Regions from separate parts of the Rhizobium sp. ZK1 genome, predicted to be linked through region 1. Evidence: predicted binding sites of a transcription regulator. Region 1 holds the regulator's gene; the other holds the start of a gene.
What was found. The regulator PhoB, encoded in region 1, activates phosphate uptake and scavenging genes when phosphate is short. The targets are predictions, from matches to a motif close to TGTCATNNANCTGTCAT.
Positions count from the first base shown of each region.

Region 2: a site for PhoB is predicted at 1,735-1,751, ahead of ACK9YZ_RS09315 (UDP-2,3-diacylglucosamine diphosphatase). Genes of this name have one in related genera too.

Region 1 is NZ_CP180586.1:150,761-155,035, reverse strand. It holds gene ACK9YZ_RS00780 (GcrA family cell cycle regulator) at 1-65, shown strand, start outside; gene ACK9YZ_RS00775 (hypothetical protein) at 407-577, shown strand; gene phoB (phosphate regulon transcriptional regulator PhoB) at 798-1,481, opposite strand; gene phoU (phosphate signaling complex protein PhoU) at 1,608-2,321, opposite strand; gene pstB (phosphate ABC transporter ATP-binding protein PstB) at 2,366-3,181, opposite strand; gene pstA (phosphate ABC transporter permease PstA) at 3,196-4,275, opposite strand, start outside.
Region 2 is NZ_CP180586.1:1,812,911-1,817,185, reverse strand. It holds gene ACK9YZ_RS09320 (FAD-binding oxidoreductase) at 170-1,609, shown strand; gene ACK9YZ_RS09315 (UDP-2,3-diacylglucosamine diphosphatase) at 1,818-2,630, shown strand; gene ACK9YZ_RS09310 (MFS transporter) at 2,820-4,040, shown strand; gene dgcA (N-acetyl-D-Glu racemase DgcA) at 3,992-4,275, opposite strand, start outside.

The DNA of each region.
Region 1 (4,275 bases):
ACTACCACCAGCGTCTCGCCTATCAGCCGATGAGCGAACGCCGCAAGGCTGTCCGGGTCGCCTGATCCACGCCTTGCCCAGAAATGCAGCATTTCGTCGCCCCTCTTCGCTGACGCGCAGGGGGGGCGAAATTTTTCTGCCCGTCGCAGAACTCCTGCCGTGGAACTGGTCGGTGGGGCAATAAGTGCTCAAAGCCTTCTGGCGGCCCTAAGCGGTCATTCCCGAACCCGACGATACAGGCCAGGAAACCGCCCCCGCTGTTACATATCAGCCTTGCACAATAGGACGTATGCGTTTGCCTAAGATGGGATCATAAGGCGCGTAGCTGGTGCACATGAGAGTCTCTGATATGGATTGGGTCCCTGTAGTCTTTGTTACGTTCAAGGTTCTCGCGTTGGGAACGGCCATGTTCTTCGCCATCAAGTGGCATTACGATCGAAGCGAGATGGGGGAGCGGCAAGCGGTACTGCGCACGGGCGGCAAGATGGCCGCAGTCTTCATGCTGGCGCTACTCGGCGTGGGGCTCCTCGCCTTTGTCCTTAGCAGCATGCTCGGTCTGGACCTGAGCTCCCCATGATCACATCAAGGGAGACAAGGGTGGCCGCACGAGCGAGCCGAAGCCAACGTCTCCTGATGGCGCATAGCAGCCCTCCCCATCATGGCTTCAGCCCTCGCGATGCAAGAAACATGTCGGTCAAAGTGTGAGCGAGGCAACGCCTACTCCTAAAAACGCAGCCGAATAGACAAACGGGCCGCCCGGCAAGCGAGCGACCCGTCTGGACCTCCGATCACTCGGATCAGGCTTCCATGGAATATCCCGCGCCACGAACGGTGCGGATGACATCCTGCATGTTGGAGAAGTTCAGCGCCTTGCGCAGGCGGCCGACATGGACGTCGACGGTGCGCTCGTCCACATAGATATCATGGCCCCAGACGCCATCCAGAAGCTGCGAGCGGGAGAAGACCCTGCCCGGCGACGACATCAGGAATTCGAGCAGGCGAAACTCGGTCGGGCCGAGGCGGACTTCACGGCTCTTGCGATGAACGCGATGGGTTTCGCGATCGAGCTCGATATCCCCGCACTTCAAAACGCTGGAAAGAACCTCCGGACGGGCACGACGCAGCATCGCCTTGACGCGGGCGACAAGTTCCGGCGTCGAGAAGGGCTTGACGACATAGTCGTCCGCGCCGGTCGAGAGGCCGCGAACGCGTTCGCTCTCTTCGCCGCGCGCCGTCAGCATGATGATCGGCAGACGCTCGGTCTCCGGCCGCATGCGCAGCCGGCGGCAGAGCTCGATGCCGGAAACGCCCGGCAGCATCCAGTCGAGGATGAGCAGGTCGGGCGTGCGCTCCTGAAGCCGGATTTCGGCCTCGTCGCCACGGAGGATCGTATCCACCTCGAAACCTTCCGCTTCGAGGTTGTAGCGGAGAAGCACGCTCAGCGCCTCTTCATCTTCAACAACTGCAACTCTTGGGATCATGCGTGTCAGTCTCCTAATGCATGATCCTTAAACCGGGGGTGATTTAAGCAGGGATCATGCAGGAACTCGGAATTGGCTGCACCCATGCGCGCCCGCGCGGGCGCGCATGCAATCGGCAGATCAGGATTACTCGGTGACGGCGCCAACGGTGTTGGAGCTGTCGTCCTTCGGACGTTCGCCTTCGGGCTGGGCGCCGGTTGCCATGTAGTAGATCGTCTCGGCGATATTGGTCGCATGGTCGCCGATGCGCTCGATGTTCTTGGCGCAGAAGAGAAGATGCGTGCAGCTCGTGATGTTGCGCGGATCTTCCATCATGTAGGTCAGGAGTTCGCGGAACAGCGAGGTGTACATCGCGTCGATCTCGTCGTCGCGCTCACGGATGGACTTGGCCTTGTCAGCGGAACGCGTCGTGTAGACGTCGAGCACTTCCTTGAGCTGGACGAGCGCCAGTTCGGAGAGATGCTCGAGACCGCGGGCAAGCTTGCGGGGAACGCCGGTGCTCTGGACGGCGATGACGCGCTTTGCGGTGTTCTTGCCAAGATCGCCGACGCGCTCGAGGTCGGCGGCGATGCGGATCGAACCCATGATCTCGCGAAGGTCGGAGGCCATCGGCTGGCGACGGGCGATCGTGACGATCGCCTTGTCATTGATCTCACGCTCGGCGTGATCGAGGATGACGTCGTCGGAAATGACCTTCTGGGCGAGCGCCGTATCGCCGTTGACCAGCGCACGGACGGCCTCGCCGACCATCTGTTCGGCAAGACCACCCATCTCGGAAATGCGCCGGGACAGGAATTTCAGATCGTCGTCATAGGCGGAAAAAATATGTGTCGATGCCATGGGGCTTTGTCCTCGAAAATCGGGAAGGCTTCACATCGCCAAAATCAGCCGAACCGGCCCATGATATAGTCCTGGGTGCGCGGATCGTCCGGATTGGTGAACATCTTGTCGGTATCGTTTTCCTCAACCAGATTGCCGAGGTGGAACATGGCCGTGCGCTGTGAGACGCGGGCGGCCTGCTGCATGGAATGCGTCACGATGACGATGGTGTAGTTTTCACGCAGCTCGTGGATCAGCTCTTCGACCTTTGCAGTCGCGATCGGGTCCAGCGCCGAGCAGGGCTCGTCCATCAGGATGACTTCCGGGCTGACGGCAACGGCGCGCGCGATGCACAGGCGCTGCTGCTGACCGCCGGAAAGGCCGGTACCCGATTCATGCACGCGGTCCTTGACTTCGTTCCAGAGGCCGGCGCGCTGCAGGCTGGACTCGACGATCTGGTCGAGGTCTGCCTTGGACTTGGCGAGGCCGTGGATGCGCGGGCCGTAGGAGACGTTTTCGTAGATCGACTTCGGAAACGGGTTCGGCTTCTGGAACACCATGCCGACGCGGGCGCGAAGTTCGACGACGTCGATATCGGGATCGTAGATGTCATCGCCGTCGAGCGTGATCTTGCCGGTGACCCGGCAGCCGTCGATCGTGTCGTTCATGCGGTTCAGCGAACGCAGGAAGGTGGACTTGCCGCAGCCAGACGGGCCGATCAGGGCGGTCACGGTGTTTTCGCGGATGTTCAGATTGACATCGAAAAGCGCGCGCTTCTCTCCGTAATAGACGGAGACATCCTGACCGATCATCTTATACGGGACGTTGTTCATTTTCTGGTCCAGCGCCTTCTCGACTGCAGCTTCCGTCAACATGTTCATGATCTTTACTCCGTTTACCAGCGGCGCTCAAAGCGACGACGCAAGAGGATAGCTCCGAGGTTCATGACGATCAGGAACAGGAGCAGGACGATGATGGCACCCGAGGTTCTTTCCACGAAGGCGCGTTCGGCTTCGTTGGCCCACATGTAGACCTGCACCGGAAGTGCGGTGGAAGGATCGAGCGGCGTGGTCGGCGCCTGGGCGACGAAGGCAACCATGCCGATCAGGAGCAGCGGCGCGGTTTCGCCGAGTGCGTGGGCAAGGCCGATGATCGTGCCGGTCAGGATGCCGGGCATTGCGAGCGGCAGCACATGGTGGAACACCATCTGCATCTTCGAGGCGCCGAGGCCGAGTGCGGCTGCGCGGATCGACGGCGGCACGGCACGAAGCGCCGCGCGTGTCGCGATGATGATCGTCGGCAGCGTCATCAGTGCCAGCACCAGCCCGCCGACAAGCGATGCCGAACGCGGCAGGCCGGCAAAGTTGATGAAGACCGACAGGCCGAGCAGACCGTAGACGATCGACGGAACGGCTGCGAGGTTGTTGATGTTGACTTCGATCAGGTCCGTCAGCTTGTTCTTGGGCGCAAATTCCTCGAGGTAGATCGAGGCGGCGACGCCGATCGGCAGCGAAAGGACAAGAACGATCAGCATCAGGTAGAGCGAGCCGATGAGAGCGACGCCGAGACCTGCAGCTTCGGGACGGCTGGAATTGCCGTTGACGAAGAGGCCGGTGTTGAACTGCTTGTGGAGAGCACCGCTCGCCTTCAGCTCGTTCATCCAGCCGAGCTGCTTGTCGTTCACCTTGCGGTTCTTCTCATCGACGGTGAGGTCGATCTGGCCCTTGTTGGCGCTGTCGATATTGGCATCGGCGAGTAGCGTGACATTGACGGTCTTGCCGATGATCTGGGGGTCGGCGACGACCATGTCGCGCAGCTGGATCGGCGCGCCCTTGGACAGCATGGCGGTTGCGTCGCGCACGTCAGGACGGCTGGACGCATTGATGCCAAGCTGCTTGACGATCGCGTCGCGCAGGAGAACCGGGTAGTTGGCGGCGATCAGAACCGAGGAATCGGTCGCACGCTTGTTGTCCGG
Region 2 (4,275 bases), 1.7 Mb from region 1:
GTATGGAAATGCGGCGTGGAGAAAGTTTTCGTGCGGGGGCGGGGGCGGCGGCCCTTGGTGCCGAGCGGTTGCCACCAGCTAATCCTTTTGGGGAAACTTGTCTGGCGAGGGCGGCAAGCGCAGAATGCCCTGCGCGACGGTGCGGGGCGCCGTTCGCATGGAGGAAATCATGGACAACTTGAACCTCACGACCTTGCAAAGGGGTCAGACGATGGTCAATGACGTGGCCATCGATGCATTTGCCGCCGGATTTCGCGGCACTCTCCTGACCAGCAAGGATATGAATTACAACGAGGCGCGGGCGATCTGGAATGCGATGATCGACCGGCGGCCGGGGCTCATCGCGCGCTGCGCGGGCGCTGCTGATGTCGTTCGGGCGGTGCGGTTCGCGCGCGACAACAATCTTCTCCTTTCGGTGCGCGGCGGCGGGCACGGCATTGCCGGCAACGCCGTCTGCGACGGCGGCGTCGTCATCGACCTGTCAGCGATGAAATCGGTGCGGGTCGATCCGCAGACGCGGCGTGCCAGGATCGAGCCGGGCGCAACGCTTGCCGATGTCGACAAGGAAACGCTGGCCTTCGGGCTGGTGCTGCCGACCGGCATCAATTCCACGACAGGCATCGCCGGCCTGACGCTCGGCGGCGGCTTCGGCTGGCTGACCCGCAAATTCGGACTGACCCTCGACAATCTGCTCTCGGTCGACATGGTGACGGCGGATGGCGAACTGGTCAAGGCGAGCGAGACGGATAAGCCCGATCTCTTCTGGGCGCTGCGCGGCGGCGGCGGAAATTTCGGCGTCGTGACCTCCTTCGAGTTCAAGCTCAACCCGCTCGACACCGAGGTTCTCGCCGGGCTCGTCGTGCATCCCTTCGCCGATGCGGAAAAGGTGCTGAAGGAATACCGGCAGGCGCTGGAGGCGGCGCCCGACGAACTGACCTGCTGGGTGGTGATGCGCCAGGCGCCGCCGCTGCCCTTCCTGCCGGCCGAATGGCATGGCAAGGAGATCGTAGTACTGGCGATGTGCTATTGCGGAGATGTCGCGGCGGGTGAAAAGGCTGCGGCAAGGTTGCGCGCTATCGGAAAGCCGATTGCCGATATCGTCGGCCCGATGCCGTTCACCGGCTGGCAGCAGGCCTTCGATCCGCTGCTCACACCAGGTGCGCGCAATTACTGGAAGAGCCAGGATTTCGCGTCTCTGTCCGATGCGGCGATCGACGTGCTGCTCAAGGCGGTGCGCAGGCTGCCCGGCCCGGAATGCGAGATCTTCATTGGCCATGTCGGGGGTGCTGCCGGTCGCGTGGCCAACGAGGCCACCGCGTTTCCGCAGCGCAGCTCGCATTTCGTCATGAACGTGCATGCCCGCTGGCGGGAAACCGGGATGGATGGAAGCTGCGTCGGCTGGGCGCGCGAGCTTTTCGAGGCCACCAAGCCGCATGCTGTCGGAACCGCCTATATCAACTTCATGCCTGACGACGAAATCGACCGGGTCGAAGCCGCCTATGGTACCAACTACGCCCGCCTTGCCGAGATCAAGCGGCGTTACGATCCGAACAATCTGTTCCGGATGAACCAGAACGTGAAACCGATGGCGACGGTGCGGACTGCCTGAGGATTGATGTTTTAGGGAAGGAGTTTCGCGCCAGCGCCGGAATGTGAAGGTGTTGGCGTGACGTCGGTCACCCAGCGCCCCACGTCCAGCCTGTATGAACAGGTTGCAGGGCTTTCCCACAGCCTTGTCATCTTCCTGAAACACGAGTCTGATTTTGGAAGACCAGACGAAGAACGATGGGACACGAGCGGAAAGGCTTGTGACAGACATGATGGAACCCCGGCGCTTCCGCACCCTCTTCATTTCCGATTTGCATCTCGGCTCCAAGGCGGCCAAGGCAGATTTCCTGCTGGATTTCCTGCGCTACCACGAAGCCGATACGATCTATCTCGTCGGCGATATCGTCGACGGCTGGCGCTTGAAGCGCAGCTGGTACTGGCCGCAGGTCTGCAACGACGTGGTTCAGAAGCTCTTGCGCAAGGCGCGCAAGGGTACGCGCGTCGTCTATATTCCCGGCAATCACGACGAATTCCTGCGCGCTTTTCCGGGCACGCATTTCGGCGGCATCGAAGTTGTCGACCGCATCATCCATGACGGCGCGGACGGCAAGAAATACCTGATCCTGCATGGGGACGAATTCGACGTCGTCGTGCGTAATGCTCGCCTGCTCGCCTATCTCGGCGACTGGGCCTATGACACGGCCATCCGTATCAATATCGTTCTCGCCGCCGTGCGCCGGCGCCTCGGCATGCCCTACTGGTCGTTTTCGGCCTGGGCAAAGCTGCAGGTCAAACATGCCGTCAATTTTATCGGCGAGTTCCAGCGCGTGGTTGCCGAGGAAGCCCGCAAGAACGGCGCCGATGGCGTCATCTGCGGCCATATCCATCACGCCGTGATCGAGGATATGGACGGCATCCGCTACATCAATACCGGCGACTGGGTCGAAAGCTGCACGGCGATCGTCGAGCATGAGGACGGCAGATTTGAACTCATCACCTGGCGTGCGCTGACCAGCAACGTGCCGGCGCTGACCTCTCTCGAATTGCTGGAAGAGGGCGATCTCGCCCCGCAGGCTGCCTGAATAATGTGTGCGTACAGCACCGGCCTGGCCGGTGCATCATGAATTTAGCCGTTGCCGCTTGGCGTCAGGCCCCATTTATTTTTTAAATCGTTTCGACTTATCTCCGAAACGTTACAATTCGGCTATTTCTCGCCATAGTCGTGTTTGATTGGATGTGTTAGGCAACGCAGAGTTTCCTTCAGGTCCATCATGATTCCCGCACAAAGTCCCTCGACGGGTGAGGGAGCGCCGCCGCGCTTCCGGCTGCTCAGCGCGCTTTGCTACAGCGCGCCGCTGCTGGTCAACGGTATCGTCCTGCCCTTCTTCCCCGTCTGGCTTTCGACTCACCAGTTCAACGATCATCAGATCGGCACCATCCTCGCCGTGCCGATGGTGGTGCGCGTTCTCGTCGCGCCGATCGTGGCGGTCTTTGCCGACCGCATGCAGGAGCGGGCGCATGTGCTTTTGTGGTCGGGCATCCTGTCGCTCCTGACGGCGATCGCGCTCTACTGGACGAGCAATTTCTGGCCGGTGCTGATCGTCTTTGCGCTGCAGGGCGCGACCTTCGCGCCCTATGTGCCGGTCGTCGAATCGATCGTGATTTCGGGTGTGCGCCGCTGGGGGCTCGATTATGGTTCCATGCGCGTCTGGGGCTCGATCGCTTTCATCATTTCAACGCTCGTGGGCGGTGAGCTGGTCGGGCGCTGGGGTGGCGAAATGGTGCTCCCCGTGATGATCTTCGGCTTCGTGTTGACCATCACCATGGCGATATTCTGTCCGCGCATCGGGCCGACGCGGCGGCGCGGTCAGCCGATCAATCTTCCGGCGACGACGGGCAGCGGGCTTCGCGAGCCGCATCTGCTCCTGTTGCTGCTCGGCGTTTCGATCCAGCAGGCGAGCCATGCGCTGCTCAACGCCTTTTCCTCGATCTACTGGCACCAACTCGGCTTTTCCGGCACGGAAGTCGGCATCCTCTGGAGCGCCGGGGTTGCCTCTGAGGTAACGGTGTTCTTCCTGTCACGGCGCCTCAACCGCCGCTTCAATGCCTGGACCCTGATCCGTTTCGGTTGTGCCGTCAGCGTCTGCCGCTGGGTGTTCTTCCCGACAGAGACGAGTTTCATCGGCTTCTTCGCGCTGCAATGCCTGCACGGTTTTACCTATGCCTTCGTGCATACGGGCGTGCAGCGGCGCATCGTTGCCACCGTGCAGGAAACGCAGGAAGCCTCGGCTCAGGGCGCCTATTTCTTCTATATCGGCATGGCTTCAGGCCTGATGACCATCGCGTCAGGCTATATCTACTCGGCGCTCGGGCTGAACAGCTATTACGTCATGGCCTGTGTCGCCGCCTTCGGGCTCGCCGTCGTCATCATCGCCTATTACCTTCAGCCCCAGAGGCTGGCTTCGGGCGGGAATACGAGGGAGCCGGCATAATTCAGGCCGGGTTCGCGGTCGCGGGCAAGCAGCAGCGGGCCGTCGAGATCGACGAAATCGGCGTCCTGCGCCAGCAATACGGCCGGCGCCATGGCAAGCGAGGTGCCGACCATGCAGCCGATCATGATCGAAAAGCCCAACCGCTGCCCCTCGGCCTTCATTTCCAGCGCCTCCGTCAGGCCGCCCGTCTTGTCGAGCTTGATGTTGACAGCGTCATAGCGGTCGGCAAGGCTTG